Regions from separate parts of the Paenibacillus sp. FSL E2-8871 genome, predicted to be linked through region 3. Evidence: riboswitches for the same ligand, from Rfam matches in the RefSeq annotation. Region 3 holds a riboswitch; each other region holds the start of a gene.
The links. A riboswitch is a leader RNA that binds a small molecule or an ion and turns the genes downstream of it on or off. The one in region 3 is predicted to bind cyclic di-AMP.
Positions count from the first base shown of each region.

Region 1: another riboswitch for cyclic di-AMP. It lies ahead of NYE25_RS16135 (TrkH family potassium uptake protein); the one in region 3 lies ahead of NYE25_RS06300 (APC family permease).
Region 2: another riboswitch for cyclic di-AMP. It lies ahead of NYE25_RS21580 (C40 family peptidase); the one in region 3 lies ahead of NYE25_RS06300 (APC family permease).
Region 4: another riboswitch for cyclic di-AMP. It lies ahead of NYE25_RS16565 (alpha/beta fold hydrolase); the one in region 3 lies ahead of NYE25_RS06300 (APC family permease).

Region 1 is NZ_JBBOBV010000001.1:3,546,752-3,554,752, reverse strand. Features, by position in the region: gene dnaI (primosomal protein DnaI) at 1-210, shown strand, start outside; gene NYE25_RS16155 (YqzM family protein) at 377-532, opposite strand; gene trxA (thioredoxin) at 891-1,208, shown strand; gene uvrC (excinuclease ABC subunit UvrC) at 1,330-3,282, shown strand; gene NYE25_RS16140 (CPBP family intramembrane glutamic endopeptidase) at 3,389-5,074, opposite strand; cyclic di-AMP (ydaO/yuaA leader) riboswitch at 5,390-5,571, shown strand; gene NYE25_RS16135 (TrkH family potassium uptake protein) at 5,706-7,001, shown strand; gene NYE25_RS16130 (potassium channel family protein) at 7,015-7,683, shown strand; gene NYE25_RS16125 (LysR family transcriptional regulator) at 7,756-8,001, opposite strand, start outside.
Region 2 is NZ_JBBOBV010000001.1:4,743,981-4,751,981, reverse strand. Features, by position in the region: gene NYE25_RS21595 (YwhD family protein) at 59-565, opposite strand; gene NYE25_RS21590 (M1 family metallopeptidase) at 669-2,675, shown strand; gene NYE25_RS21585 (hypothetical protein) at 2,687-3,517, shown strand; cyclic di-AMP (ydaO/yuaA leader) riboswitch at 3,732-3,870, shown strand; gene NYE25_RS21580 (C40 family peptidase) at 3,924-4,352, shown strand; cyclic di-AMP (ydaO/yuaA leader) riboswitch at 4,712-4,853, shown strand; gene NYE25_RS21575 (C40 family peptidase) at 4,859-5,350, shown strand; gene NYE25_RS21570 (GNAT family N-acetyltransferase) at 5,606-6,091, shown strand; gene NYE25_RS21565 (c-type cytochrome) at 6,219-6,575, shown strand; gene NYE25_RS21560 (4a-hydroxytetrahydrobiopterin dehydratase) at 6,667-6,954, opposite strand; gene NYE25_RS21555 (hypothetical protein) at 7,183-7,476, opposite strand; gene motA (flagellar motor stator protein MotA) at 7,683-8,001, shown strand, end outside.
Region 3 is NZ_JBBOBV010000001.1:1,384,245-1,392,245, reverse strand. Features, by position in the region: gene NYE25_RS06310 (DsbA family protein) at 149-901, shown strand; gene NYE25_RS06305 (disulfide oxidoreductase) at 898-1,362, shown strand; cyclic di-AMP (ydaO/yuaA leader) riboswitch at 1,560-1,718, shown strand; gene NYE25_RS06300 (APC family permease) at 1,842-3,659, shown strand; gene NYE25_RS06295 (ABC transporter substrate-binding protein) at 3,862-4,869, shown strand; gene NYE25_RS06290 (FecCD family ABC transporter permease) at 5,091-6,146, shown strand; gene NYE25_RS06285 (FecCD family ABC transporter permease) at 6,146-7,180, shown strand; gene NYE25_RS06280 (ABC transporter ATP-binding protein) at 7,256-8,001, shown strand, end outside.
Region 4 is NZ_JBBOBV010000001.1:3,652,818-3,660,818, reverse strand. Features, by position in the region: gene NYE25_RS16595 (ABC transporter permease) at 1-551, shown strand, start outside; gene NYE25_RS16590 (carbohydrate ABC transporter permease) at 611-1,513, shown strand; gene NYE25_RS16585 (glycoside hydrolase family 43 protein) at 1,561-3,093, shown strand; gene NYE25_RS16580 (endo-1,4-beta-xylanase) at 3,122-4,141, shown strand; gene NYE25_RS16575 (Nif3-like dinuclear metal center hexameric protein) at 4,253-5,047, shown strand; gene NYE25_RS16570 (hypothetical protein) at 5,133-5,306, shown strand; cyclic di-AMP (ydaO/yuaA leader) riboswitch at 5,528-5,712, shown strand; gene NYE25_RS16565 (alpha/beta fold hydrolase) at 5,819-6,628, shown strand; gene selD (selenide, water dikinase SelD) at 6,785-7,843, shown strand; gene mnmH (tRNA 2-selenouridine(34) synthase MnmH) at 7,901-8,001, shown strand, end outside.

The sequences.
Region 1 (8,001 bases), 2.2 Mb from region 3:
GTGCTTGGTGCGATTCTGAATTATCGGATGAACCGTAAGCCAACCTTCTATACCTCAAATTATCCGCTCGATGGTTTGGAGAAACATCTTAGCTTTACGAGCAAGGATGGCGAGGAGATTTATAAAGGTCAACGTTTGATGGATCGTATTGCTCCTTTTGTGGATGTTATTCCACTGCATGGGGAGAATCAACGGGGGACGATTAGATAAACTCGAAATATTCATATCCGTAACATTCAAAAGAGCAGCGATTCTCCTTTTATTGGAGGATCGTTGCTCTCTGTTTTTTCTTATTTACTCTCAAAAAAAAGAAGCCGCCCCCTAAGTAGCATTCACTACTTTTGAGACGGCCTCTGTTTATATTGCGATGATTCCCTTACTCCGAAATGAACTTAATGATAACCATGCCGAAAAAGACAACGGTCATAAATGCAGTCATTCCGAAAAATCCATTCATTAAATCGCCTAGATCATTGCGGGGTTCTTCGTTGATATGTTCTCGTGGGTCCCGTGCTTGCGCGTTGACATCCATAGCTTCTGCCTCCTTACAGGGACAATGCCTGTATTGTTAAGATGCAAATTGAGTTGACCATTATGAAATAAGTCATTGACATTTAATGCGCTTTCTTAGAGTATACCGAAAGGCTGGGGAGATTGTAAAGAAAAGAGTAACGTAAATAAAATTAGTTTGAGAGCAATATAATTGTATGTGATATATAACATATCCCTTAAAGATATGTTATACTGGAATTGTGTCGGTAAGTGGTAATTTGGTTATCATATTACATGAAACAATTTATTAACTTATATTTTCGGAGCAGCTTCCATAAACTAAGCTTTGGTTTAGAGTGGAGTAATGTTTCGTAAAACTTTAGAGGAGGAACAATATCATGGCTATCGTGAACGTGTCTGACCAAACCTTCAGTAACGAAGTGGAAGGTCAAGGTACTGTAGTAGTAGACTTCTGGGCTCCTTGGTGTGGTCCTTGTAAGATGATTGCTCCAATCTTGGACGAATTGTCCGCAGAACTGGGAGACAGCGTGAAGATTGCAAAATTGAATGTGGATGAGAATCCGGAAACGGCTTCCCGTTTTGGCGTGATGAGTATCCCAACCCTGATCTTCTTCAAAGACGGTCAACCGGTAGATAAAGTTGTGGGATTGAACTCCAAAGAATCCCTGAAAAATATCGTAGCTAAACATCAATAATTGTTAAATGCTACTGTTCGGGCCTCGGCCCTGCCGCTCAGCGCCTTCGGTTCATTCCGGAGGCGTTTTGTGTGCTGAATGCCAATTAATTATGGGTCCAATTTAGCTGGAGGGGATCATTTTGGACAATATCCGCAATAAACTGGCTCTATTACCCGACCTGCCCGGGTGCTATCTGATGAAGAATGAAGAAGGCACCATTATTTATGTGGGTAAGGCGAAGGTGCTTAAGAACCGGGTTCGCTCTTATTTTACAGGCAGTCATAATGGTAAAACTCAGCGGCTTGTCGCTAACATTGCTGATTTCGAATATATTGTTACGTCCAGTAACATGGAAGCGCTCATTCTCGAGTGCAATCTGATTAAGAAGCATATGCCGCGTTATAACGTACTTCTGAAGGACGATAAGACATTTCCTTATATCAAAATAACGAATGAAACTCACCCTCGGCTTGAAGTCACACGCCGGGTGATTAAAGATAAAGCAAAATATTTCGGCCCTTATCCTAATGGTTATGCTGCACAGCAAACGAAAAAGCTCCTCGATCGTATGTATCCGCTCCGTAAATGTGGCGTAATGCCAAAGGAAGTCTGTCTTTACTATCACATGGGCCAATGCTTGGCGCCGTGTGAGAAGGAAGTGCAGAAATCCGAGTATGAGCAGATTACGCAAGATATCGCTGCTTTTCTGAGCGGAGGTCATGATGCGGTTAAGAAGGATCTACAGCAGAAGATGCAGGAAGCTGCTGAGGAATTATATTTTGAACGGGCGAAGGAACTGCGGGATCAGATTATCCATATTGATGCATTGATGGAGAAACAAAAGATTAACACCACAGATACTAAGGATCGTGACGTATTTGGTTATGCGGTAGACAAGGGATGGATGTGTGTACAGATTCTGTACATGAGACAAGGGAAGATGATTCAGCGCCACTCCTCTGTCTTTCCGTTCTATGGGGAAGCCTACAGTGACTTTATGTCTTATGTGACGCAGTATTACAGTGATAATCCTGCTCTGCCGCAGGAGATTCTTTTGCCGGATGTGCTTGACGAGGAAGCAGTGGTTGATAAAGAAGCTAAACCGGCGATTGTCATTGCTGCTCCAGCAGAAGAAGATCTACAAAAGGGGGAAGATACCCCCGAATCGCCTGAAGAAGTTGAGGCACGTGAAATGGCCGCTGCGGAAGCATCAGCAGCAGGTGTCGTTGATGCTGCAGGTGGCGCCTCTATTCTACAGGAGTGGCTCGGCACCAAAGTGCTAGTGCCACAGCGTGGCCTCAAGAAGCAGATGGTCGGTATGGCCTGCCAAAATGCTACAGTCGCAATCGATGAGAAGTTCCGGCTTATTGAACGAGATGAAGTACGTACCTCTGGTGCTGCAATGAGCTTAGGCGAGAGCTTGGGGCTCGAACGCTTAAGCCGGATCGAGGCGTTCGATAACTCGAATATTCAAGGGACTAATCCGGTTTCTGCGATGGTTGTCTTCATTGATGGCAAGCCCGCACGAAAAGAGTATCGTAAATATAAGGTTCGTACGGTGGTGGGTGCGGATGATTATGGAACGATGCGCGAGGTCATCCGGCGACGGTATGAACGGGTGCTGAAAGAGAACCTGCCGATACCAGATCTTATCGTAGTCGATGGTGGTAAAGGGCAGATATCCTCAGCTATTGATATTCTGGAGAACGAGCTGGGGTTATTCATTCCGGTCTGTGGTCTCGTTAAGGATGATAAGCATAAGACGGCTCAGCTTTTGGTTGGAGATCCGCCAGAACCTGTCGCTTTGGCTCGGGATAGTCAGGAATTTTATCTGTTGCAACGGATTCAGGATGAGGTGCATAGGTTCGCCATCACCTTCCACCGTGAACAACGTGGGAAGTCCATGGTTACTTCTAAACTGGACTCCATACCAGGTATAGGCGAGAAGCGGCGCAAGGCGCTGCTTAAGCATTTCGGATCACTAAAGAAAATTAAAGAAGCCTCCATAGAGGATTTTAAATCACTTTCTATTGGCGAAAAGCTGGCTAGTCAAATTCTTGAGGCGCTCAAGGATGAAGAGCCAGCGACATAGGCATTCGAAATACTGGAATGATGTATACGTAAATATAAAAAAGGTGTCACAGCAGTTTTCTGCTGTGACACCTTTTTTTATTATAGGTTATCCACCCGTTACTTCTTTAAATTACAGATGTAGGTTCAACCGGCTTAGGTTCTGATTTTTGCGGTGGATTAAACCGATAGACGATGTAGGCGACTATGAACGGCATGATAATCGCGAAGATACCAGCCCCTACATTCACGCTTTCCTTCATAAAGATCAGCGTAGCGCCCATCAGAATACTGTCAAACACGACGTGACTGAACATGACGGCAATAAAGCCGTAACGAAGGAATATATAGCTAAAGAGCAAACCGATCACGGTCAGCTCAATAGGACGGGAACTGATGGGGTAGATCGGATACAGCGTATGGCCAAACGCCCAAACCAGCGTGGTGATCAGGCAAGCAATGAACGTGCTTCGGAATACTTTTTTCAACATAGGAATTCCGAAAAAACGATAAATGGCTTCCTCGGATAAACCAGCGAGCCATGCAACGATGGGCAGCAGCCAAGCATATCTCATATTGTAAGGAGATTGAGTAGCGTCAGTAGTGGACCAGTTCTGCAAGGTAAGTGATAATACGATGAACATAAGGGTCTGCACCCCTAGCAGCACGAATGCCCAGACGTATCCAGCCCGGATACTATCCAGAACATATTTTCCATAGCCAGGCTCTTTAGCACGAGGCCATGGGTTCATCCCCTCTTCTTTTTTCCATAGGCCGTCCCCTCCAACTAAAGAAAAATAGAGCAGGGAGGACATTAGGAGGCTATATAAGGCATAAATGATGAACATTATGACGGAAGTTATCTGAGCCTCGAGTCCTTCGCCTGAGGATTCAGGGAGCATATTATAGGTGCTGATCATCATGATTACAAAATAAGCTGAGCTTAGGAATATTCCACGCTTAAAGGAGGTATGTTCTCTTCTAAGTATGCTGTAGATGAGTGCCAGAATTCCTAAAGCTAAAGTAGGCAAACCGTAGCCGAATAAAGTAAACTTTTCCGCGAGAGAGGTCTGGTCCTTTACATAGGAGGTATGCCAGGCTGGAGCGGTGAATCCTGCTTTAAAGCTGGATACCTGTTCGCCAGTGAAATCGAAATAATAGTGTAGTAAGGATTCGCCGATCTGAACGGAACGATCTGTATACACGAGCCCGTAGTTTCCCGTATTCGATTCAATTTGCAGCTTGGCGGGATTTACATCCCATTCCTGAAGCCAGGGACGGGCAAGACTTTCTTTTTGTGCAAGTGATAAGGTAGTACCCTTGTCCTCTTCTTTTGCACTGGTGGATACATTGTTTGGTAATCCGGTACCTGATCCTTCTGCACCTTGTGTGAAAGCGACAACTGCACCAGTATACATATTGAGGTCAACAGAGATCAGTGGCTCTTGTTCCGCTGAAGGACTAAGTGTTACACGAAAGATGTCAAAAGGATATCGTTGATCCAATTTCTTTTTTGTATAGTCCTCCAAAAGCTTCTCGCGGGACATATAACCATAAAAGGAAGAGTCCGTATCGTACAGTACATTCCACTGATCGGTTGGTGCTTTGGTGTAGTTCAGCTTTTGTTCTGCGAATGATATGGCTTTGTCGCGGGCTTCCGCCTTGCTGATGACAGTAGTATCTTCCCCGGCAGGGCTATTTAGCACCGAGGGAGCAATTTGAAACATAATAAATAGAATAAGACCGATAATGCCCGAGATGATGAGCCTCTTGGAGAGGGCACGTTGCTGTAAGGGCTGGCCAACGGGATTCATGTAACGCCTCCTTGTAAACTGACAATGTTATGTTCCATTATAGTATTAGTGCCATGATAGTTACAAAAATCATCGTATATTCTTTTTATGGGTAATAGAGATATTATAGAATAGGTAGCTGAATATATACCATGAATTTAAGGTGATTATTTCTTCATTTTTCATGAAAATCGATGCAATTGCAGGGAAAACACGGAAAAGTGATGAGAAAAGGCTCTCCTTATGGTACATTCTCTCCAAACCGCATTTTTCATTTGATTCACCATTAATTGTGTCTTTGTGATTTATCGAAATAACATATATAATTTGTATGCAATTGTATAATAGCCGAATTTCAGATGAAAACGGGGGAACCATAAGAAGTAATGAAAAGATGATTATACGCCATAGGCGTTGTCTTTATTCATCAGGGGTGAATTTCGTTCTAGGAACGAATAGGGCAGCCTGCACAGTCCGAATCCGTCAGCTAACCTCGTAGGCTAATTTTCTGCAGGAACCAAGGGTAGCATTGGTTTTCCAGTGCTTTTTTTGTTGGAATTTTTTAAATTAAGATAAGAGGGTGAGCGTAGTGGCTTCACAGTTTCGCAGGGTTTCTGAATCAAAGTTCCTGAAGCTCTCTCCGCCTCAGATTATGGTGCTTGGTTTTGCATCGATCATTCTGATTGGAGCCTTGCTCCTTATGCTTCCCATTTCGAGTACCAACGGGAATGCTGTGAGTTTTATTGATGCGTTGTTTACTGCAACATCGGCAACCTGTGTGACAGGACTTGTGGTGCTAGATACCGGGACGACATTCACAATTTTTGGGAAAACCGTGATTATGATGCTTATCCAGGTCGGCGGCTTAGGGTTTATGACAATGGCCACCTTATTTGCCATGATGATGAAACGCAAAATTTCTTTGCGGGACAGACTGATCCTGCAGGAAGCAATGAACCAAGGCTCAATGGAGGGGATTGTTCGACTGATCCGGAGGGTACTTATTTATTCTTTGGTCATCGAAGGCTGTGCAGCGGTGCTTCTGTCCATACGCTGGGCATTTGATATGCCGCTGGGAAAGGCCATTTATTTTGGAATATTTCATGCGGTGTCCATGTTTAATAATGCTGGATTTGATATTTTCGGGGATTTCCGGAGTTTAACCGATTATGTATATGACCCGCTTGTGAATATCGTGGTGATGTTTCTGATTGTCTCCGGCGGTATTGGTTTTATTGTCATGTCCGATCTGGTGGAGTTTCGTGTCAAACGTAAATTATCTTTGCATAGCAAAGTGGTCCTCTCTACCACTTCAGGGCTTATTCTTATCGGTGCTTTGGTTATTTTTATTTTTGAATTTACGAATCAGCGCACATTGGGTAATCTAAATTTCGGCGGCAAAATATTATCGGCATTCTTTCAGTCCGTATCGCCCCGAACCGCCGGTGCTAACACGGTGGATATTGCCGGACTGCGGCAAGCCTCACAGTTCTTTATGGTTATTCTTATGTTTATTGGTGCATCACCGGGTTCGACGGGTGGCGGGATCAAGACAACAACGTTTACGATTATGATTGGTGCGGTAATAGCTATGCTACGCGGACGTGAAGATGTTGTACTGTTCCGTTATCGATTGGCGCAGGAGCGTATCTATAAGGCGTTGACATTAACTTTACTGGCTTTACTATTGGTCCTCTCTGTGTCGATGTTACTGTCCACAACAGAGGATAGTAATTTCTTAGCGATATTATTTGAGACAACCTCTGCCTTTGCAACGGTAGGACTAAGCATGGGGCTGACACCTGAGCTGTCTATCATCGGCAAGATTCTGATCTGTCTGACCATGTTCGCGGGTCGGCTAGGTCCATTAACATTAGTGTATGCGCTTGGACCAAAACAGGGTAAACCATTGTATAAGCACCCAGAAGGTAAAATAATTATTGGATAGGAGTTAATCCGAGATGAAAGCACAGCAATTTGTAGTAATCGGCTTAGGTCGCTTCGGTTCAAGTCTCGCGCTTGAGCTGATGGAAATGGGCTACGAGGTGCTCGGGATCGATCACCATGAAGAGCGCGTAGAGGAAATGAGTGATCACCTGACGCATGCGGTAGTGGCTGATGCTACAGATGAGGGGATTATGCGTTCGCTTGGTGTACGGAACTTCGATTGTGGGATTATAGCGATCGGCGACAATATGGAACGAAGTATTCTGGCGGCGATTTTGTTAAAAGAGATTGGAGTCAAGCAAGTGGTAGCCAAGGCGATCTCGATCCTTCATGGTCGTGCGTTGTCCAGGCTGGGCGTGGACCGGGTTATTTTTCCGGAGCGGGATATGGGCATTCGTGTAGCACATCAGCTCGTGACACCCAATTTGCTGGATTATATTGAACTGTCCAAGGATTATAAAATTGTCGAGCTAACCGTTCCGTCTTGCATGAACGGGAAAAGCTTGTCAGATTTAAATACAAGAGCGAAATATGGCTGCAGTATTGTTGCCCTGAACCGGGAAAGTGGAATTATAGTGGCTCCAACGGCACATGATCATTTGAGTGAGGGCGACGTTATGGTACTCATTGGTTCTAATGAAAGTATTGATCGATTTGAGGATGAAGTTGTAAACCAAGATTAAATAGATAAGCCCTCCGTCCTTTACATGGGACGGGGGGCTTTTTTTAATTAAGGTTGCACTCAGAGGTATGTACTATTTCTCTCGTTCCGTCAGAAACATCTCTTCTGTGACCTGCACGAGGCTGCGGGCCGCTGTGCTCAGGCTCCCATCGTCACGGTAAATCAGACAGGTAGTTCGCTGAGTCTGCTCCAGCTCTTTAATATGCAGAGAGACCAGCCCACCGCCGTTTAACAGCTGCGGACGCAGATAAGACTTGGGCAGTAACGCTGCCACATTGACTGTCGGCAGCAGCCGCACGATGGCTTCGAAGGAGTCAAT
Region 2 (8,001 bases), 3.4 Mb from region 3:
TATCAGGATGTCGAAGCCTTTTTTCTGTATCAGGTAACCTTGACCGGGTGATTCGTTCCTACTCGTTCAGTGCAGCTTTAAGCTCATCGGAGGACGCAGTCCACCATGCCTCATTATGAGAGATCAAGAGGGATTTGAGGGCAGCTTTTTCAACTGCGCCAAGCCCTCCCACATCGATTTTGCGTTTTAGAGCAGCATCCAACTTATTGACATGCTCGGCGAGAATTTTCCAACCGCGACGCGCTTCCGTATCGATCCACATTTCGCAGGCCGTTATTCCACCATAGAATTGACTATCCTGTGTACGGTCCACTGCTACCCATACTACCCAAACCTGTCTACCATTAGGTACATCTTCACGGTTCATGGAGAATTTAATCCCCTTTTCAACCTTACTCTTGGCATGCATGGCACCAATATCAATGACTGCTTCACCGCCATCAATAATGACAGGCGATACGTTATTGAGCTCTATAGAGCCCGCTCCAAAACCTTTATGTTTACTTTTGGCATTCACAATATTTAAGGCAATCTGTTTCTTGCCCTCCGGTTGTATGTTGTCCACGAGTGCACACCCTTCCTCTTACGAATAATTTAATTTTAGCTAATAATGCGGCGATTGCAAACATATACATCCCGTAGATGCTTGTCACGGGAGGAATCACACTATGAAGTCACTGTCATTAAGGTACATCATCATCTTTGCGACCCTGGCCACCCTCGTGCTATTAGGAGGCATATGGGTCTATTCGGGGGATAACTCCACATCTTCTGTTACTAGCTTTGTTTCAAAAGAGGCCAAGTCCTCAAGCGGTATAGCTCCTGCAGCTGCACCACAACAGACACTGCCTGAAAGCGCCCCCGTTCCAGCAGAAGAGGCATTAAGTCAACGAGTTGTCGAGTATCACATCGATGTTCAGCTTGTTCCTGATACAGAAACCTTAATCGCTTCTGAGACGGTAACCTGGACACACCCCGGTGTAAAACCGGTAAGTGATCTATATTTTCATATGTATCCAAATGCTTTTGCTTCATCAGATACTACCTTTATGAAGGAGTCCGGAGGAACGCTCAGAGGTGACACCATGCCAGAGAACGGCTTCGGAAGTATGACTTTAACCGATTTGCGCACAACAGAAGGAACATCACTAATGCAAAGAGTGCAATTTGTACAACCCGATGATGGTAACGTCAACGATAAGACACTCCTAAAGATACATCTCCCACAGCCGGTTAATGGTGGAGAAAGTGTCACGCTTAAACTCCAGTACGAGGTCCAGCTCCCCAAAATATTTGCCCGTATGGGCGCATCAGGCAATTTCGTGATGGCTGGGCAATGGTTCCCTAAACTTAGTGTATACGAGCCTATGGGCACACGCGGGGTTAAGGAGGAAGGCTGGGATTTGCATCAGTACCACGGCACCTCTGAATTTTACAGCGATTTTGGCATCTTTAATGTAACGATTGCGGTTCCTTCCGACTACACGGTAGCTGCGACCGGATTTCCTGTGAAGAATGCCAAGCTAAAGCAGGATCAGAAAATATATCAGTTCTACGCTGACGATGTCCATGACTTTGCGTGGGCGGCATCCCCTGATTTTACAGTAGCCGAAGAAGCCTTCTCTACGCCAGAAGTGCCTGGTGTACGGATTAAGGTGTATCTCGATCCATTACACAAAGACTTAAAGGAACGATACCTTCAGGCCGCTAAGGCAGCTCTGACCTACTTCAGCAAATGGTATGGTCCTTATCCCTACTCGACTCTGTCTATTATCGTTCCGCCTAAGGAGGGGAATGGGGCTGGAGGAATGGAGTATCCAACACTCATTACAGCGTTTGGAGCCACAGACTCTTCTCCTGACACCTCACTTGAAAGAACCGTCGTTCATGAAATTGGCCATCAATACTTTTACGGCATGGTAGCCAGCAATGAATTCGAAGAGGCTTGGCTAGATGAAAGCTTCACTTCTTATGCTGAAGACAGACTCATGGAGCAAGAATATGGCATCAAAACGAATCTCTCTCTTCAGTCCAGCTTGGTGACCAAATCAGAGCCGCTAAATTTAGAAACATGGAAATATGCCGGGGCAGAATCCTATAGCCGGAATGTGTATATTCGCGGAAAGCTAGTACTTAAGGATATTGAACGCCAAGTAGGCACTAAGGCAATGAACAGCATCATGTCCACTTACGCACGTAAATTCCGTTTCCAGCACCCCACTACGTCTGATTTTCAAAAAGTCATTGAGAAGGTAACCAAAAAATCATGGCAGCCTTATTTCGAAGATTATATTTATGGTGGTGGTGCTCCTGATTTCTCAGTAGATACGATTACGATTAAAAAGAATGGCAACAGCGATGCTCAGAGCTATGAATCCATAGTAAAGATTACAAACAAAGGGAGCCATTACGTTGACGTTCCCATTAAATTCACATTCGCCGATGGCTCTGCTACAGAGCGGGTCTGGAGCGGTGAAGGAGCAGAGACTACCTTCCAATTGTTAAGCGATAAGCTTCTGCTCTCTGCTGAGGTTGATCCTGAGCATACCATTCTGTTAGAAAACAAACATCTTAATAACTTCAGACTGGCGGAAATAGAGCCCAAAACGCTCTCCCGCTGGACATTAAGTGTAACTAAACTAGTTGAAACCGTGCTCGGAACTCTTGTCTGGTGAGGTGAATGATTGTGAGAACATCGATAACCCGCGGCTGGCAAAGCATGAAGGAGCAATTTTATATTCTGATTCTGCTCTTCATCTACCGACTGCTCTGGGGCTACTTTATGTACGGCTTCATCCGGTCTGCTATCGTTCCAATTCTACTGCGTTATCCAGATAAAGACGCTGGAGGCAGCGGAATGGGCAGACTACTCTATTATGTCGAAGGGCAGTTCAGCTTGAACACAGATCCTGCGATACGTACTTGGTTATGGATGTTCCTAGGGCTTGTTGTCTTACGACTGCTACTCTCCCCCTTCATAAGGGCAGGATTACTGCATGAACTCCATCAGGAGCGAAAAGGAGAGCGTGGCCTGTTCTTTTTTCCAGGTATGAAGCTTTATGGATTTCCAGTGTTTATCTTCAGTCTAATCGAATGGGCGCTGGCTCTACTTCCGTTATACTGGCTTGCTCCAAAAATGTACGGGCTATTCTTGTCCTCCTTTCTGAACTACTCTTTGTTACTTCATCTAGTTCCATACGTATTGGCATGGCTTATATACATCTTTATCGTGCGCCTGTTCCTTCTATATATGCAGTTTGGTTATACCAGCGGCACGGGGATGTTCTCCTCCTTATTCGTTTGCTTGAAGTCGCTGATTCCGGCAATAGGAATTTCAATCATACTTGGTGCAGCAGGCCTGATCCTTTTGCTAGTGTGCGGACTAACGGGTATCTTCTGTCCTGGCCTACCAGCGCTTCTTATTCGTCAACTTTCATCACTGCCCTCAACACTCTTCAAAATGTGGGGAATTTCGGCTCAATATCATCTATGGCACAGTAAAGCATTTCCACAATAATTTGAAACATTACAGAACATAATATAAGAGTCCCGGTTCCTGAATCAGGAGTTGGGACTCTTTCGCGTTATAGACAAATTATGAGGATTTGCAAAATCGTAAAGACTTTGTTACAATAAGTCCTGTTCCATTGGTAACAAGTTTGTAATCATTTGAAACGATTTCTACATAACTTCATGTATTTGTCGTAGTCATGTCGATAAGTCACTATCTGGTGCATAAAACGCCGAATTCCTTGCACCGGGAAGTGGGGGAACCATATTTTGGGTGAATTGATCTCGCTTTGCAGTGATCATAGGGGAACCTTCTACCGAATCCTTAAGCTAACCTCACAGGCATTGGAAGGGGTACAATTTTTTTGAAGAATTTAAGAAAAGCATGCGTCGCTGCGGCGCTAGGACTTGTGATGGCGTTCTCTATTGGTGGAGGAAGTGCCTTTGCAGATTCTAAGATGGACAGTGTTATTTCAAAGACAATTGGAGTTGCCTATAAAACCGGAGGCACTAGCACTGCCGGGTTTGACTGTTCTGGATTTACTACGTATGTATTCAAGAAGGTGGGTCTTTCTTTGCCCCGTACTTCAAAAGCTCAATATAATGTCGGAACTCCTGTAGCCAAAAGTAAATTACGTTCAGGTGACCTAGTTTTCTTTAACACATTGGGCAACGGCGTATCCCATGTCGGCATTTATGTTGGAAACGGAAAATTCGCACAATCATCATCTTCATATGGCGTGACCATCACTTCACTTAGCCAGTCCTACTGGGCCAATCGCTACGTTGGTGCTAAAAGAGTAATGAGTACTTCCTCATATCAAGCTATAGCCTACGATTAATACTTCCCCACAACTATAACCTCACAATTACATTATATAGACCTGGGTTTGATTATTGACTTAATCGAATCCAGGTTTTCTTTTGCCTTATTATATTCTTTACACCTCTAGAACGGACTTTAAACACTTTTATTTGATAAAAATTTCAATAAATATAAAAATTAGTTTAATATTATCGCTTACATATGCATTTTGTCTTTAAAAAAACGAATTTTTCTGCATGATTATGTTAAAAACGATTGCCAAGCGGCACTCTGTTTGTTACAATAACTGCAGTAAGATTTTAGTAACATTTTTGTAATCATTAAGTTGTTATTTACAAAGGTTTTGTCATGTATTGATTACAAGCTATTCCTAATCAACAGTATCAGCCGAGTTTCCTAACTATTAGGAAAACGGGGGAACCAACTTTGGGTGAATTGACCTCCATTTTTAGAGGGGTCATAGGGGACCTTCAACCGAACCCTTAAGCTAACCTCGTAGGCATCCGGAAGGGGTATAAACTTTTGAAGAAGAAGCTAGCAGCAGCAGTACTTAGCTTTTCCATTATTTTCACCATCGGAGCAGGAAGCGCTTTCGCGGATTCCAAAATGGATAAAGTGATCGACAAGACCATCGGAACTAAGTACGTATCCGGCGGCATCTCCACAAATGGATTTGATTGCTCCGGATTTACAATGTATGTATTTGATAAAATTGGTATAAACCTACCACACCAATCAGGTTCCCAGTATCAAATGGGCACTGCTATCTCCCAAGATGATTTAAGATCTGGAGATCTTGTATTCTTCAATACAAGTGGTAAGGGTGTCTCCCATGTCGGTATTTATGTCGGTGAAGGCAAGTTTGCACACGCATCTTCCTCACGCGGTGTAACGATTAGCTCCCTGAGTGATAGCTACTACGTGAAACGCTACATCGGTGCTAAACGAATTATGAGCACGGATGCTTATCATTCTGTTGCTTCTGAGACAGAAGATAATGATGATGTTCAATAAGTAAATCGTACATAGGCTCTTTTCCAAGATGTTGATTCTTGGGGAAGAGCTTGTTTTTTGTCTTATTTAGTATTTACCCCTCTCAGAATTTGTAAAACAATAATCCTCATAAATTTCTGAGTCGACCATGCCTCTTTTTGTATATAATTAGTTACAAGCATAAACGCCTTCGATGTCCTTATAAGGACCATAAGTATTTTAAGCTAGAAATATAAGACATTTAAAGTTCCCCCGTGAAAGGAGGTCCTTGACCTTATGATAAATCCCTCTGTTACTTTTCATGTAGCGCCTATGGAGACCAGTCACGCGGAAGAGATTTGCAACTGGGATTACACTGCCCCTTATAATATTTACGGCTGGATGCCGTGGGAGCAAATGCAGGCTCTTGGAATCGAGTTCGGTGACCCTCAGCTACGGAATGAGCAATATGTCTCCATCTTAAATGGGCAAGGGATTTTGTGTGGATTCGCGCAGTTGTTTCCATTGGAAGGTGTTGTTCGCTTGGGGATTGGTATGCGCCCTGATCTATGCGGTCAAGGTCTAGGAAAAATATTCATGGATGCAATCGTGCAAGCAGCCTTAATTCGTTATCCTGAGCGTGAGATTGATCTAGAGGTATTGACCTGGAACCAGCGGGCAATCCGAACTTACCAAAAGTGTGGATTTACGATTACCGATACGTATGAGCGCCTAACCCCCACAGGAAACAAACCTTTTTATTGCATGGTCTATGATAAATAATATTAAATTCCATATTTTTCAATGATTTGATGGCATTATCGTTCATTTTTTTGTCACAAACCCTATGATAACGCTTCACCTTGAGCTATAATGTAGGGAGCAGCTTACATAGAAGGGACGAACTGGGATGCAGAAATGGATCATGAGCGGTTTGTTTTTTGCCGCCTGTGCCTTTGCGGTAGTACTTATGTTTACACTTCCAGGTAAAGAAGAGGTAGCTGAACAGAATAAGCCGACGATGCCGGAAGTCCAATTGGATGCGGCAAAGGCCGAAGCAACCGTGAAAGCCAGCTGTATCACCTGTCACGGCGATCAGCTTCAAGGTGGAGTTGGACCCAGTCTTCAAAATGAAGGCGGTCAGCATGATGCTGAAGAAATCTACAGTATCGTCACTAAAGGACGAGGTCAAATGCCTTCCTTTAAAGAAAAGCTAGCCCCTGAGGAGATTGCAAACGTCGCCCTCTGGCTCTCAGAGAAAAAGTAACAGTAACTACTACCTAAGCAACTAAAAACGCCCGTGCCAGAAGATAGTTCACTATCTGCGCACGGGCGTTTATTTATGAGTTTAGGTGACACTAACGATTTTTCTCAAAGGCTTCATTAAATTCATGTGCCTCTCGAATATCTAGAGCTGTAATACCGTCTTCCTCATTTGATTTCAGTCGTAAAGTCACTGTCTTATAATCAATCGTAATATGTGGATGGTGATCAAAGGCTTCTGAAATGGTGGCTACTTCATCAACGAAAGCAATACCCTTCATATATTGGCTGAACATATATTTTCGCACCATGGTATTCTCTTCCAGCTTCCAACCTTCCAGCTTGCTGATCTGCTCACGCAGTTCTTCTTCGGTAAATAACAATTCGTTTCCTCCCTTACTAAAAATTGCAGTAAAATCCGCAGGTACCTTTACTCGTCTTATTCGTTAAACAAAACATCCCTTAGCTTCTGAGGTCCAAGGGATGTGCCAGGATAAAGGCAATATTTTCGATTAAATGTATTCAAGAATCCCAGCGATTATAACTCGGCTACACCAATTTTAACACGGGCTACTAACTACGGGCAAATTACGCCCCGCGGCCCCTTCTTCTTAAATCAAAACAACAGAGGCTAAATCCTCTTCTCCGACTAAAATATTAATGCGGTGCGTGTCCTTATCGTAGATGATAACGCCGCTCCCCACCTCAATCATAGGTTCATTACCCAGCGCGAAGAAAAGATCCTCAGCCAGTGCCTCCCATACCTCCATCTTGGATTCCTGCGGCAATTCTTGCCACTCTTCCGGATCCATTTCAAAAAATAAGTACCCATCGGAAATTCTTCCGACAGCCTCAGTCAAATCCGTTAGGATTTCACCGTAATCTCTACCATGCTTTACACCCACATGTATCACTCCGTTTTCTCCACAGATGAATAATTACTTACCTTATCCATTATAGCCGAAAAAATGACTTCACAAAAAACGGAATGATGTCGATAAATAAGAATATACGTTATTCGGTTTCGAACAGAGTGCCTTGCCGCTGTTTCAAGGATGATATACGCGGCTTTGTCGGAACACATCTTATAATCTCATGGACGAGGTGCATAATGGAAATTTCAACAATACTCGGTTTAATTTTTGGTCTAGTTGCAGTAATTTGGGGTATGATCCTCAAGCACGCTCCTCTTCACGCTTTAGCCACACCCGCTGCTTACGTTATTATCTTAGTGGGGACGGCGGCCTCCATCTTTATGGCCTTTCCAATCTCGGAGGTCAAAAAGATTCCAAGTCTGTTTAAAATAATTTTTGTCAAAAAGAAATTAATCAGTAAATCCGAATTAATTACTATGTTCATGGAATGGGCTTCTATTACACGGCGTGAAGGTCTACTGGCTCTTGAGTCTAAAGTCGATGAAATAGAAGATA
Region 3 (8,001 bases):
GTAATATTAGGACACAGTGCTATAGCGCTGTGTCTTTTTTACAGCGTTTTTACAGTATTGTTTGCCAAAAAGAGATTAAAAATTATATAATTTTAAATGTATATGATAAAAACTACATTAGTCCACAGAGGACAGAAAGGAACTCTCCTTGAGTAAACCTAATAAAAGTACAAGCGTTCCCCAGCTTAGCAAACAAGAGAAACGGCGGGTAGAACAGGAGCAGCAAAAGCAGAAGACGAGAATTTTAATTATTAGTTCAATAGCTTTAGTAGTCATCATTTTTGTTGGATTGTTTATGTTAGCTTCGAAAGATGCCGCAAAAAATGCCACTTCGGGAGAACCAGTAGCATTCAATTACAGTGAGCTACCTAGAGTCGGTAAAGAGGATGCACCTGTTAAAATTGTTGAATTTGGAGACTTAAAATGTCCAGCGTGTTCCCAGTTTGCAACTTCAGTTAAACCGAAAATTGTTCAAGATTTTGTCAACGAGGGAAAAGCAGCGCTCTACTTTGTAAATATGGCTTTCGTTGGTCCAGACTCTGAAACTGCCTCACTTGCTGCATTATCTGTTTACCATCAGAATCATGATGAATTCTGGAAGTTCTATGATGCTGTATATGCTCAGCAAGGTGATGAGAGCGAGGAATGGGCGACTGAAGATTTCTTAGTAAGCCTTGCGGAGAAAGAGAAATTAGCTATCGATTACGAACTGTTACGTAAAGATATTAAGGAACGTACGTATGCAGATGAGTTGAATAAAGGCATGCAGTTAGCTAGTGAAGCTGGGGTGTCGACTACACCATCCCTTTATATCAATGGAGTAATGACTGCGGATCCATTTAACATTGAAGCGATTTCAACTGAAATTAACGACGCCGCAAAAGCTGTGGAGGCAAAGTGACAAAGTTCCTATCTTTTTGCAAGCGTAACTGCCTGTATCTGGCCTGGTTTGTCTCTTTAGTTGCTGTTGCTGGTAGCTTATATCTGAGCGAAGTATTGAAATATGAACCTTGTAAGCTTTGCTGGTTCCAGCGAATTTTTATGTATCCTCAGTTATTCCTCTTGGGAATTGCGACGTTTCGAGGGGATAAAAGGATTATCCCATATGTACTTCCACTAAGCTTGATTGGTGGCAGTATCTCGATCTATCATTATGCGGAGCAGAAGATTCCCGCGTTAAGTAAAGTGCTTCCTTGTACAATTGGTGTTCCTTGTAATAAGGATTACTTGAACTTTTTTGGATTCATTACGATTCCTTTCCTTGCATTAATCGCTTTTGCTTTAATTAGCATTTTACTTTGGTACGGACGCAAGGAAGAAGAAGTGATGGATTTAGATACAGAGGAAAGTTTAGGATTTTGATTTTTTAATTTTAAAGGATCCGAAAAAATGTGAAAAGTGATTAAAAACACGATCCAGAGGGATAATTGAAGAGAATGAAAGAGAGCATCCAATAAGACGCTGTATTTGCGCTTACTGGATGTTTTTTCATTCTTTTTTCATTTTTTTCAACGCTTTACTGTATAAACTTTGTAGACTAATATTAGACCTTGTGAGAAGTTGAATATGCGCTGAATTTTCTTAGGAAAAACGGGGGAACCAAACTTGGCATATGTGCCAATGGGGTGAATCGGAATGGGTCGATTAGACTTTTACCGTAGGGCTAAACCACAGCCCGAATCCGCCAGCTAACCTCGTAAGCAAAGGTGGGATAATGACCATGCATAGCATGCGGATCATTTCCGCATGCTATTTTTAGTGTCTGCATTTATGAAATCCACCAATGAAAACAGCGCGCGGAAATTCCGTTTCAGCTCCCAAAGAAAGGAACTGTATCCACCATGGTAAGCAAGGTAAAACGACTATTGATCGGGCGTCCGATGAAGTCGAACGAACTCGATCATGAAAAGTTATCCAAGGTTAAAGCACTGGCTGTCCTGTCTTCTGATGCGCTCTCGTCTGTAGCCTACGGAACGGAACAAATTTTGATTGTACTGGTGGCTGCGGGGTTTACTGCCATCTGGTATTCCCTGCCAATTGCATTAGCCGTATTGGGCCTGCTGGCCATCCTGATTTTATCCTATCGGCAGACGATTTACGCTTATCCTCAGGGAGGCGGAGCTTACATCGTTGCCAAGAGTAATCTTGGTGTTCCGACAGGGCTCTTAGCAGGAGGGTCTTTGTTAGTGGATTACATTCTGACCGTAGCTGTTAGTGCGTCGGCAGGGACGGATGCGATCACATCGGCTTTTCCAAGTCTTCATAATCACACCGTTCTTATTGCAGTATCAGTTATTATTTTACTTACTTTGATTAATCTTCGCGGAGTTACAGAATCAGCTTCATTCATCGCAATCCCAGTGTATTTGTTTGTAGTGTCGATTGTAGTGTTGATTATCTCCGGTATTATTAAATATGCAGCAGGTGGCGTACATGCGAATGTCCCTGAAATTGGCTCTGCTGTTTCTAATGTTAGTTTGTTTCTACTATTAAAAGCCTTCAGTTCTGGCTGTTCGGCACTTACGGGTGTAGAGGCTGTATCGAATGCCATTCCAAACTTTAAAGCACCAGCTGAAAAGAACGCAGCCAAGACCTTAATGGTTATGGGGGTTATACTTGGATTTATGTTTACAGGTATCACACTACTGGCGTATTGGTACGGCATAGTGCCTGATGAAAAGGCAACGGTTGTTTCACAGATCGCTGAATCGACCTTTGGCCGCGGAACCTTATATTTTTTCATTCAAGGTATCACAGCAGTAATTTTGTTCTTGGCAGCTAATACAGCTTACTCAGCGTTCCCGCTGCTCGCATTTATGTTTGCAAAAGATAAATATATGCCACATGCTTTTATGGTTCGTGGAGACCGTCTAGGTTTCTCTAATGGTATTATTTTTCTAGGTGTTCTGTCTGCTGTGCTTGTAGCTGCATTCCACGGAAATACAGAAAGCTTGATTCCACTTTATGCGGTTGGTGTATTCATTCCTTTCACATTGTCACAGCTAGGAATGATGGTTCATTGGTTTAAAACAAAACCAGCGGGATGGAAAAAAAGATTTGTTGTAAATACCATCGGTATGCTGACTACATTGACGATTACGCTTATTTTTATCATCACTAAATTCTCAAGCGTATGGATGGCTTTCATTTTCTTACCTGCTGTAATGTTCGTGTTCCACCGGATTCACAAGCACTATTTGAACACTGCAGATCAGCTTCGTATATGCCCGAGTACAGATAAACCTTTGATTAAAGGCAGTACGGTTGTTGTTCCTGTTGCGGGTGTAACACGTGCTGTACTACATTCCATCAGCTATGCCAAGTCTCTAACGGATAATGTTGTAGCCGTGTATGTTGGCTTTGATGAAGAGGACATTCAAAAAATGGAGCAACGGTGGGATGAATGGAATCCGGGTGTACGCCTGATTGTACTTCGTTCCAGATATCGCAGTATTATTCGTCCGTTAGTGAAATTTATTGATACAGTGGAGTGGAAGACCGCAGCGACGGATCATATCACGATTCTGATTCCACAGTTTATAACTAAGCATTGGTGGCAAGCTGTACTTCATAATCAGACCAGCTTTTTAATCCGTTCGTATCTAATGAATTCAAAAGATGTTGTAGTTGCGACTGTCCCATATCATTTGAATAAATAATGGATCATTAAGGAGAGGCTATATCCGGAACGTTCGGAATATAGCCTTTTTTTGTATTTTTAAGAAGGGAATTATTACAAATCCACAAAATTTAAAATTTATATGTTGACATAGAGAATGAGAATCAATATCATTTAAAAGTGAGACTGAGGTAGTCAACACCTTTGAATAACATAGGATGTACACACTAGGAGGGTATTTAATGTTTTTGTTTAACAGAATAAGATTTGGAAGCATGAAATTAACGATGATCGGATTAATGGTGATGGTGCTATTCTTATCCGCTTGCGGTAATAATAATCCCGGTAACGCTTCAAACGCAGGAACAGACAAAGCGACGGCACCTACTGCTGAAGCTACAGAAGCTCCTGCAGCTGCTAAGACGTTAACGGATGCAATGGGACATGAAGTAACGATTCCAGCTAATCCTGGGCGTGTACTGGGTTCTTATTTGGAGGATGCATTGGTAACTCTAGGTGTGACTCCAGTAGCGCAATGGTCCGTGACTAATGGTATTCAAGATTATCTGTCCACTGAATTGAAGGATGTTCCTACGATCAGCTACGATCTTCCGCTCGAGGCAGTAACCAGCTTCGCTCCGGATCTTATCCTCATCCCATCGGAGTCATCTGTACAGAATGGTATCTATGACCAACTGAATAAGATTGCACCGACTTATGTGATTGGGGATAAGCTAAATCAAGATTGGCGTAAATCGCTACTCAAGATTGGTGAAATTCTGAACAAGACACCTGAAGCAGAGAAAGCCATTAAAGATTATGAAGACAAGGCGGCTGCAGCGAAAGAAAAGCTTAAAGGAGCTATTGGAGAAGAGTCCGTGGCGATTTTATGGTTGGTACAAAAGAACTTCTATATTGTAGACGAAACCCGCAGCAGTGGTGCTGTATTATATACAGACCTTGGTGTAAAGCTGCCTAACTTAGTAACAGAAATTCCTGTTGGTACAAGAGCTACTTGGAATCCAATTTCGCTAGAGAAGCTTTCTGAGCTGACAGCAGATCATATTATCCTTGTAAATAGTGATAAGACTGAGGGTTCGGAGATTCTGGACAGTGCAATTTGGAAAGGCATCCCGGCTGTGAAAGCTGGAAATGTGCATGAAATGAGCTCAACAAGCAGTTGGCTATACAGTGGTGCGAACGCTGGTGACAAAATTATTGACGATGTGTTAAAAAGTTTTGTGAAATAAAGAGTCGTAATTCACCATGAATGAGACTGATCATTTGGGTGGGGAAGGGCGTGCAGATCAAGTATCTTAGGATACTTAGATCTGCACCATTTTTTTATAAACCATTCCTGTATTACTGAAAAATAACTCCTACAATTGTACAACTTAATTTTTTTTGCGATAATGAGAATGATTGTTGTTATCATATAGACCATTGTAACTATCGATTAAGGAGACGACTCATGGTTTCACCCTCAGATTTCGCACATCGTAATAAAAATGATACACAAAAAGCTCTACATACCCGACCGGCAGCTGCAATGGGTATTCTAGTGATTGGACTCGCTGCCATTGCCTTTGGACTGGCACTTTCGGTCTCAGTGGGTGCGGCAGATATCAGGCTAGCTACGGTATGGGAAGCAATATTTCATTTCAATCCAGATTTACAAAAACATCAGGTGATAAGAGAACTGCGATTTCCACGCGCGATAGCAGGTGCTTTGGTCGGTGCTTGCTTCGCTGTAGCAGGGGCAATCATGCAGGGGATGACAAGGAACCCTCTTGCGGATTCAGGTCTGTTAGGCTTGAATGCGGGAGCAGGTGTAGCGCTGGCCATAGTTTTTGCTTTTGCACCTTCGATCTCATTCACTTCACTTATGTTGTTTTGTTTTATAGGTGCTGCTATAGCGTCTTTTATCGTATTTGGAATCGGGTCGCTATCTTTTAATGGCCTTACCCCTTTACGTTTGACGCTGGCAGGTTCCGCGGTTAGTGCACTACTGGTTGCTGTTAGTCAGGGCATAGCTATTCTTTTTAACTTATCCCAGGATATAGCCTTCTGGTTGGCTGGCGGAATGGGTGGGGCAAGCTGGACTCATATCAAGATTATCTTCCCTTGGGTGTTCGTGGCATTAATCGCAGCGATGATGTTAGCGCGGTCTGTCACCTTGCTCAGCTTAGGAAGAGAAGTTGCAGTTGGTCTGGGGCAGCGGACAAGATTAGTACAGTTGGCATGTATGATTGTTGTAGTAGTTCTTGCCGGAAGTGCAGTCTCAATGGTTGGCCCGATTGCTTTTATAGGACTAATTATTCCACATGTAGCACGTTATTTCGTTGGAGTAGATTATCGCTGGATCATTCCTTGCTCGGCAGTTCTTGGGAGCTTATTGATCATCTTTGCGGATATCGCAGCTAGAATGATTAATGCCCCTTATGAGACGCCGCTAGGCGCATTAATTGCCATCATCGGTGTACCTTTCTTTATTTACTTAGCGAGTAAGCGGAAGGGGGAGCTGTAATGCACAGAACAACCCTTTCTCCCAATGATAATGAACGCCGTACACGTGCTATTACAGTGTTATCGCTCCTTGCCATATTGATCGTTGTTGTTTTTATTGTCAGTATGAATACAGGATTTATGCGTCTATCCCCACGGGAGGTATTACATACACTGCTGGGTGATGGAACTCATCAGCAAAAGCTTATTTTATTTGATTTCAGATTACCTCGCATCGTAATTTCATTGTTGGTTGGAGCGGGCTTTGCAGTGTCAGGCTGTATTTTACAAAGTCTCGCAAGAAATGCACTTGCCGAACCGGCTACGCTGGGCATAAGTGCGGGTGCTGGTTTTGCGGTAATCATTTTTATCTCGTTTTTTCCGGCTACAACAGCAGCTCCGGTATTTGTCTTGCCGCTCTTAGCGCTTGGAGGGGCTAGCTTAACCGCCGCTTTAATCTATATTCTTGCTTATAGAAAAGCAGATGGTCTATCTCCAACAAGGTTGATACTTATCGGGATTGCAGTCGCTGCCGGAATTAACGCTTGCCAGCTGGTGTTGGCACTTCGGCTTGATCCTAATAATTATCAGTTTGTAGCGACTTGGATCGCTGGGAAAATATGGGGTGGCGATTGGAGATTCGTCCTTGCTCTGCTACCTTGGATAGCGATTCTGTTACCGTTCGCCTTCTATAAAGCCCGTATTCTTAATGTATTGAATCTAGGGGACCATACTTCAGTAGGACTTGGAATGCGAGTGGAGAAGGAGCGTATTCTCCTTCTAGTGACAGCAGTTGCACTTGCCGGCTCCTGCGTTGCTGTAAGTGGAGGAATTGGCTTTGTCGGCCTAATTGCACCACATCTTGCCCGCAAGCTTGTGGGACCCCGTCATCAGGTATTATTGCCCGCTAGTGCGTTGACAGGGGCGCTTCTTATGATTACTGCTGATACTATCGGCAGATGGGTGTTACAGCCTGCAGAAGTTCCAACAGGCATCGTGGTTGCGATCATTGGTGCACCTTACTTTTTATATTTACTCGCCAAATCGAAAGCATAATGCGTACGAAGCGAGTTTTACTATGTAGTTCATTCTAGGAGCATAGCTCCATAAAACTTTTAAGGAGTTGTTAACATGTCAGAACGTTTGAACACAGAAGAGTTAAGTATTGGGTATGCAGAGGCTACAATTGTTAAAGGGTTGAACTTAACTATCCCTACGGGAAAAATAACCGCACTAGTGGGCGCTAACGGTTCTGGTAAATCTACAATTCTTAAAACAATGGCCCGGATCATGAAGCCTAAGAGCGGCAGCGTAATGTTGGACGGCAAATCGATCCATAACTTTTCAACGAAAGAGGTAGCTCGTCAGCTTGCGATCTTACCGCAAAACCCAACGGCTCCAGACGGACTAACGGTCTCTGAACTTGTCAGCTATGGCCGTTTCCCGCATCAAAAAGGATTTGGCACAATGACAGCAGAGGATCGCAGCATTATCTCCAACGCAATCACTGTTACAGGTATGGAGCCTTTCCATGACCGTCCGATTGACCGCTTATCTGGAGGACAACGTCAGCGTGCTTGGATCGCTATGGCATTGGCACAAGAAACTGACATTCTATTCCTGGACGAACCAACAACTTTTCTAGATATGGCTCACCAGCTTGAAGTTCTACAGCTTCTCCAAAAGCTGAATGAGGAAGAAGGTCGTACCATTATCATGGTCGTGCATGATTTGAATCATGCTACTCGTTATGCACAGCATATGGTAGCTATTAAATCCGGTACTGTGGTTAGTGAAGGTTCACCTACTGAAGTTATGACACCAGATGTACTGCGGGAAGTGTTTGGAATTGAGGCAGATATTGTTCCAGATCCACG
Region 4 (8,001 bases), 2.3 Mb from region 3:
GGATCATTGTAACAGGGATTGTAGGTGTCTCCCTTTCGGTTGGTAACGACGGGATTATCAACATCTTACTCATGAAATTAAATCTTATTGACTCACCAATCCTTTGGCTCAGTGAAGGAAAATATTTCTGGGGTATTGTGGGTGCTTCAACCGTCTGGAAAGAGGTGGGATGGGGTACAATCATCTACTTGGCTGCTATTGCTTCTATAGATCCAGCTTTATATGAGGCTGCTGAGATCGATGGGGCAAACCGGTACAGAAAAATGTTCAATGTAACATTACCTGGAATTAAACCAACCATTGTAATCCTGATGATCATGTCCATAGGACATGTACTGGATGTCGGATTTGAGGTTCCGTTCTTGTTAGGGAACGGTCTTACTGCAGACTGGTCGGATACGATAGATATATTTGTATTGAAATACGGGATTGGGCAAGGGAATTATTCCTTAGCCACTGCGGGTGGTATATTTAAAACAGTCGTAAGTGTAACGTTGCTGCTATTAGCTAACTGGACCTCGAAGCGGCTAGGGGAAGAGAGGCTGTTATAATCATGGAGAAAACTCAATTATTACCTCATAAATCTCCAAAAAGTAATGGTGGAAGACGCATGAGAAATATAGGTCTTGAACCAGTATTGTTCGGTACCTTTAATGCTGTATTTATGGTATGTATAGTTATAGTTACCTTATATCCATTTCTAAATACTATAGCAGTTTCATTGAATGCGGGGAACGATACGATCCGTGGCGGCATTTATCTATTGCCTAGGGAGTGGACTATACAGAACTACAAAGCCGTTTTTGCCTCAGGTACCATTATTCCTGCTTTTTGGATTTCGGTTGCACGAACAGTGATATCTACGATCCTGAATCTATTTCTAACCACAATGCTTGCTTATACTTTAAGCCGGAAAGAATATGTTTTCCGCAAACCGATTACCATTATTTTCGTCCTTACCATGTATTTTAATGCGGGTCTGATACCAAACTATTTCCTTATTAAGGAGCTTCATCTGCTAAACTCGTTTTGGGTATATGTAATACCGACTATGATAAGTGCATTTAATATGATCGTTATTCGTACTTATATTGGTAGCATACATGAAAGTCTTATGGAATCCGCGAGAATCGACGGTGCCGGGGATTTCAAGATTTTCATGAAAGTAGTCTTCCCTTTATGTAAACCTGTTCTTGCTACCATTGCCCTTTTTGTCGCAGTAGGTGCATGGAACGCATGGTTTGATGCTTTTATCTACACCTCTTCCCGCCAGCACCTCAGCACATTGCAGTATGAATTAATGAAGCTAATACAATCTAGTATGAATGCGAACAGTAGCGCAAGTGTAGCTAACGGGGCAGGGGTAACTGCGGAGTCAGCGGGGTCATTGGTAACTCCAAAGTCCATTCGTGCAGCCGTTACTATCGTTGCTTCGGTTCCGATTCTGCTAGTCTATCCATTCATGCAAAAGTACTTTGTAGTTGGAATGAACGTAGGAAGCGTGAAGGAATAAGCAGCTTACAATCACTATTAAGGAATAGGAAGGTTGTTTGTTAAACTATGACCCAATCTCCAATCACATACACAAATCCAATACTTCCAGGCTTTTATCCAGATCCTAGTATTACACGGGCTGGAGACGACTTCTATTTGGTTTGCAGCTCCTTTGAATATTTCCCTGGGGTACCTATCTTTCACAGCCAGGACTTAATTCATTGGACACAAATTGGTCATGTGCTCAATCGTGAAAGTCAGCTAGATACACGTAAGAGCAAAAGCTCTGGAGGTATATTTGCACCAACTATCCGGTATCATGAAGGAACGTTTTACATGATAACGACCGAAATACACGGGAAGGGGAATTTCTATGTTACGGCTACGGACCCAGCGGGTCCGTGGTCAGATCCAATCATTATTCCTTACGGAGGCATTGACCCTTCTCTAATGTTTGATGAGGACGGAAAGGTATATGTAACTACCCAGCAGGGGGCAGAGTATGACTCCCACGCCATTCAATATGAGATTGATATTGCTACGGGCGCAGCTTTAACAGAACCAGTTGTCATCTGGACTGGTGATGGTGGACCTTGGACGGAAGGACCACATTTGTACAAAATTAACGGAATGTACTATATCATGTCTGCTTCAGGCGGTACGGCGAAGGAACATCGTGAGATCATTGGTCGAAGTTCCTCGCCGTATGGGCCATTTGAGCGATTGCCTCATCCGATATTAACGCACAGAGGTACCGACAGTCCTATTCAGTATTTAGGACATGCCGATTTGATTGAAGATCGAAACGGTGATTGGTGGGCCGTATTCCTTGGAGTACGACTAGTAGGTTCTAAATATACAGTGCTAGGAAGAGAGACCTTCCTTGCCCCTGTAACGTGGAATGAAGACGGATGGCCGATGATTGATAATAACGAAGATATCGTAGGACTGGATATGAAGGTTCCGCGTGTACCGGGTCAATCACCAAAGCCTGCGCTAAGCGGAAGGTATGACTTTGAAGACGATGTATTACCATTCGCAATGACCTTTCTTCGTAATCCCGCTGAGGCAAGCTGGTCTCTAAATGAACGCCCGGGATGGTTATCTCTTCGGGGTCAATCTAAGGGTCTCAGTGATATAGGACAGGTGTCATTTATAGGAAGAAGACAACAGTATACTTCAGCAGAATGGAGTACATTACTGGATTTTAACCCTACCGTGGACGGTGAAGAGGCAGGGCTTTGTGCCAGATTGGACGAGGATGCACATTATGAGATTGGCTTGGTGCAAAAAGATGGCCACAGAGTCATTGCAGCACAATTAACTATTGATGGAATAACCCGTGTAGAAGCAGAAGTACCAACTACAGCTGAGCGAATTTATCTGAAAATACAGGCGGAGCTTACCGAATACACCTTATTGTTCTCCTTGGAAGGGCAGGAATGGAATAAGCTATCTACAGCGGCAGCATACCCAATATCCCCACAGGCCGTAAAAGGAAATGGATTTACAGGTGTTCTTATCGGTTTATACGCGACAGGTCATGGTAAAGTAGCTGAGGTACCTGCCCACTTTGATTGGTTCGATTATCGGTCATAATGAATAGCGTTTGTTAGGAGGGAAATTGTTGAGACAAGCTAGTGATTTTACAGAGCCTGCACTAAAGACAGTATTCGCAGAGGATTTCAAGATTGGCGCAGCCGTCAACCCATTAACTATCCAATCACAGAAGCATTTGCTTGCTTATCATTTCAACAGTATTACCGCTGAGAACGAGATGAAATTTGAAAGTCTGCATCCACTTGAGGACACTTATAACTTTAGGGCAGCAGACCAGCTGGTTGCCTTCGCCAGGGAACATCATATGGCGATGCGCGGACATACCTTGATTTGGCACAACCAGACAACGGACTGGCTGTTTGAGGATAAGGGCGGAGGACCTGTAAGCAAAGAGATTCTGCTTGCACGAGTTAAATCACATATTCAGACCGTTGTAGGACGTTATAAGGAAGAAATTTATGCTTGGGATGTTGTAAACGAGGTAATCGCTGATGAGGGAGAAGAACTTCTTCGCCAGTCGAAGTGGCTCGACATTGTGGGCCCAGACTTTATCGCCAAAGCGTTTGAATTCGCGCATGAAGCCGATCCAAAGGCTTTGTTGTTCTACAATGACTATAATGAATCCCATCCATTAAAGCGTGACAAAATCTATAAACTGGTGAAGTCGCTATTGGAACAAGGCGTGCCGATCCATGGCGTCGGATTGCAGGCACACTGGAATTTATACGATCCTAGTCTAGATGATATTCGTACAGCGATCGAAAAATATGCATCCTTAGGACTTCAGCTCCAACTGACAGAGCTGGATGTATCCATGTTCCGTTTCGATGATAGACGAATGGACTTAAAGGCAGTACCTGCTGATCTGCTCGAGCTTCAAGCAGATCGATATGAAGCGATGTTCGCACTACTGAGAGAATACCGGGACGTGATTAGTTCGGTCACGTTCTGGGGAGCAGCGGATGACTATACCTGGCTGGATGATTTCCCTGTTCGTGGGCGGAAGAACTGGCCGTTCCTATTCGATGAAGGGCATAAGCCTAAGCCAGCTTTCCATCGAATTATCACCTCTGCCACGAAATTATAGAGTGGACAAGCTGCTCAAATAATGAACTGTGAACCCGTCCTTATATCGATTAAGGGCGGGTTATTTATACGTTGATAGATTAGTAGAGTAGATCTCAAAGGGCGGATTAAAGTGAGCGTGACAATTAGAACGATTCTGGAAGATTTAATAGGAGCTATGGAACAGATAGATAGGACTGTGGATACTCTTAAGCCGGGGAATCCAGAAATGGTGATTACAGGGATGGTTACGGCATTTTGCGCTACGCAATATGTTGTGGAACGAACGATTGCTATGAACGCCAATTTGTTGATCACACATGAAGGTGTGTTTTACAGTCATCATGAGACGAGCAAGTGGTTAAAGGATGACCCTGTGTCTCGCGCGAAACGGAGTTTGATTGAGCGTTCTGAACTGGCTATTTTTCGTTATCATGATTATTGGCATCGGCATCAACCGGATGGGATCATGGTGGGCTTGCTACGAGAGCTTGAATGGTCAGCCTATGTGGTTGAGCAGCAATCCACTGCTACAATCCTATCGATTCCAGCTATGACGGTAAGTGAAGCGGCTCTGTATATAAAAAGAAAGCTAGGCATCTCCTATGTACGTGCTGCCGGAGACCTATCCCAGATATGCAGACATGTGGGGATATTAGTAGGTTACAGAGGAGGTGGGACGATGGCTATTCCTCTTTTTAATCAGCACAATCTTGATTTAATTATTGCTGGCGAGGGCCCCGAATGGGAAACTCCAGAATATGTGAGGGATGCTGTCCACCAAGGCAGATTAAAAGCGCTGATTATGTTAGGTCATGCGGAAAGTGAAGCTCCAGGAATGAAATATTTAGCTGAAGTTCTGGCACAGAAATACCCAATGATTCCTACTTATTTTATTGCTGAACAACCGGTCTATCAGCTGGTTTAATTTCGTATAAACCGAAATGAAGAATAAATTTGCATATTATGGAGAAAATGATTGGAAACCAGGTCACTGAGAAAGGAGTGTTTCAATGGAAATTCCTTTGGAGGCTGATGAAGTGTTAAGTCGTATCAAAAAGCTTCAAACCGATGGAAGCTCGATCAGCAAAAAACAAGTGAAGCAAAGCGATCCTGATCTTATGAGAAGTGCGCTGTTCTTTTTTCCGAGCTGGGAGCATGCATTGAAAAACGCCGATCTGTTGTAGCCATATGATTGTATAACGAAGCCGAGTGGTTCAGGGATTGATCTCTGATGGCCGCTCGGCTTTTTTTAGATATATTGAGTAAACAAGAGCAAAAGAAAGAGAAAACGAAGTGTATGCTTAATATGAAATGAAAAGCATGGCTTTCAACATTATTTTGCCCACGGCTCAACTTTACAAGAAACCTTACACGGAGTATGATTCATCACATAACTGACAATTACATAAGAAGTCCGCTTAATTTCCGTTAAGGAAAGCGGGGGAACCAACAACTGGGAACCAGTGTAACAATCGGTACTAGTTATGGGGTGAATCCTGTTCCAGGTGCATAAATGCATCCATGCAGGTAGGGCAACTCTCACTGCCCGAATCCGACAGCTAACCTCGTAAGCGTATGGAGAGAGGATGAATGGCGTATTTGATGATGAATAGCCACAGAGAATCCCTCTGTGGTTTTTTGCTGCGTTAAAAAGCAGATATAGTTGTAGAACCTATCTATGAAAGAGGTGTTAACTTTGCCTATTGCTAAACTGAATGGAACTTCGCTCTATTACGAAATCAATGGAACAGGGACTCCGGTTGTGTTTATCCATGGACATGGATTAACACATAGTATGTTCAAGCCACAATTGGAGTATTTTTCTGATAAATATAAAGTGATTCTGTGTGATTTACGGGGGAATGGCAAATCAGGTGAACTACTGCAGGCCCCAAATGAGATTATTGAAACCCAATGTCTAGATATAATTATGCTATTGAATGATTTGGGTATTCGTGAGGCTGTTTTTGTTGGGAGTGCCTATGGGGGGCTCGTCGTTCAACATATTGCGAAACAATATCCAGAGCGAGTAAAAGCGATTGTTGTCGCGGATAGCTTTTGTAGAAGTCAGGCGTCAACGATAATCGGTAAAATCCAGCTTATGGCTGCTTATTGTAGTTGGTTAATGTATTACGCTCCAAGTGAGCTTGTACTGCCTTCGATTCGTATGATGTACCGGGAACGCTGGAATCTGGCTTATAACGAGATTAGAAGAGGACTTCTCGATAAACGTCCACGGGAATTGTATCGGCAAAGGCTGGCTACGAGCCATGTGGATTACACTAGATGCTTAAAGTCTTTTAAGCGTCCCGCCTTATGTATTGTAGGTGACTTTAGTGAATTTGGAGTTAATTGTATGAAGGATATGGTGTCTCAGCTGCCACATGCTCAGTTAGTGATCATCCCTAACGCATTAGATCCTAGTAATCTGTGTCAGCCGGAGAAATTTAATGCTATACTTCAGCGGTTTTTGGAGAAACAGCAGGAAACTCAGCAGATTAGTTGATCTTAGTGGTAAGTGAGAAATGAGGGGCGTCCCATAGCCGGGGAGTATGTACTGGCTACGGGGCGTTCTTCTGTATGTCTGTATTTTGTACAATGCTGTCTACTGATGTAAGATTAAAGATATTCGAGATTAACTATCTAAAGGAGCTGAGTCATGATGTCTCAAGCCGAAACCATAAAATTGACCTCATTATCTTCAAAAGGGGGCTGCGGCTGCAAAATCGGTCCCGCCGATCTCATGCAGGTTATTCGCAGTCTACCACCAACCGTTCCTAATCCGGATCTACTTGTAGGTCTGGATACCAGTGATGACGCTGGGGTATATCGATTAAGTGATGATCTTGCGTTAGTGCAAACTGTTGATTTTTTCACGCCGATCGTGGATGACCCTTATTCCTTTGGGCAAATTGCAGCAGCTAATGCGTTAAGTGATATTTATGCTATGGGCGGCAAGCCGCTTACAGTGCTTAATATTGTGGCCTTCCCTATTTCTGTTTTGGACAAAAGCATTCTCGGTGACATTTTGCGCGGTGCAGCAGATAAAGTGCAGGAAGCAGGAGCAACGCTTGTGGGCGGACATTCCATCGACGATAAAGAGCCTAAATTTGGATTGGCCGTTACGGGCCTTGTGCATCCGGACAAAGTAAGAACGAATGCAGGTGCGCAGGTAGGAGACAAGCTGATTTTGACTAAACCTATCGGTGTGGGCATCTTAACGACTTCTATTAAAAAGGATCAGCTATCCCCAGAAGAAACTACACGCCTTACGACAGTCATGTCTACACTGAATAAAAAAGCGGCAGAAATCATGGAGCCCTATGATGTACATGCTTGTACAGATGTTACCGGATTCGGGTTGCTTGGACATGCCTCGGAAATGGCAAAAGGGAGCAATCACGGACTGATTATTCGTCAAGGCGATGTACCGATGCTGCCAAGAGTAAGAGAGCTCGCGGAGCAGGGCTTTGTTCCAGGCGGCACTAAAAATAACTTTGCCCATTTGGAGGGCAGTATTCTTTATCCGGAAGAGATGGACCAATTAAGCCGTTATATTCTGTGTGATGCTGTGACTTCCGGTGGACTGCTGATTTCTGTTGCTCCTGAACAAAGTGAGGATTTGCTAAAAGAGTTAGTAGATGCAGGTGTGGAAGCGGCATTGATCGGAGAGGTAACGGAAGAACATCCGGGTCAGATTGTAGTTATAGCTGCGCAATAACGCTGTAGTTCAGCTTAGAGGCGACCTAAGAAGTTAGCCACCAGAGGAGAGAGCGCATTGTTTCAGGATATTACACTGGAAGAACTAAGAGTGTTAAAGAATAAGAAGCAGATCACCGTTATCGACGTTCGATCTCCTTCTGAATATAAAGATTCGAC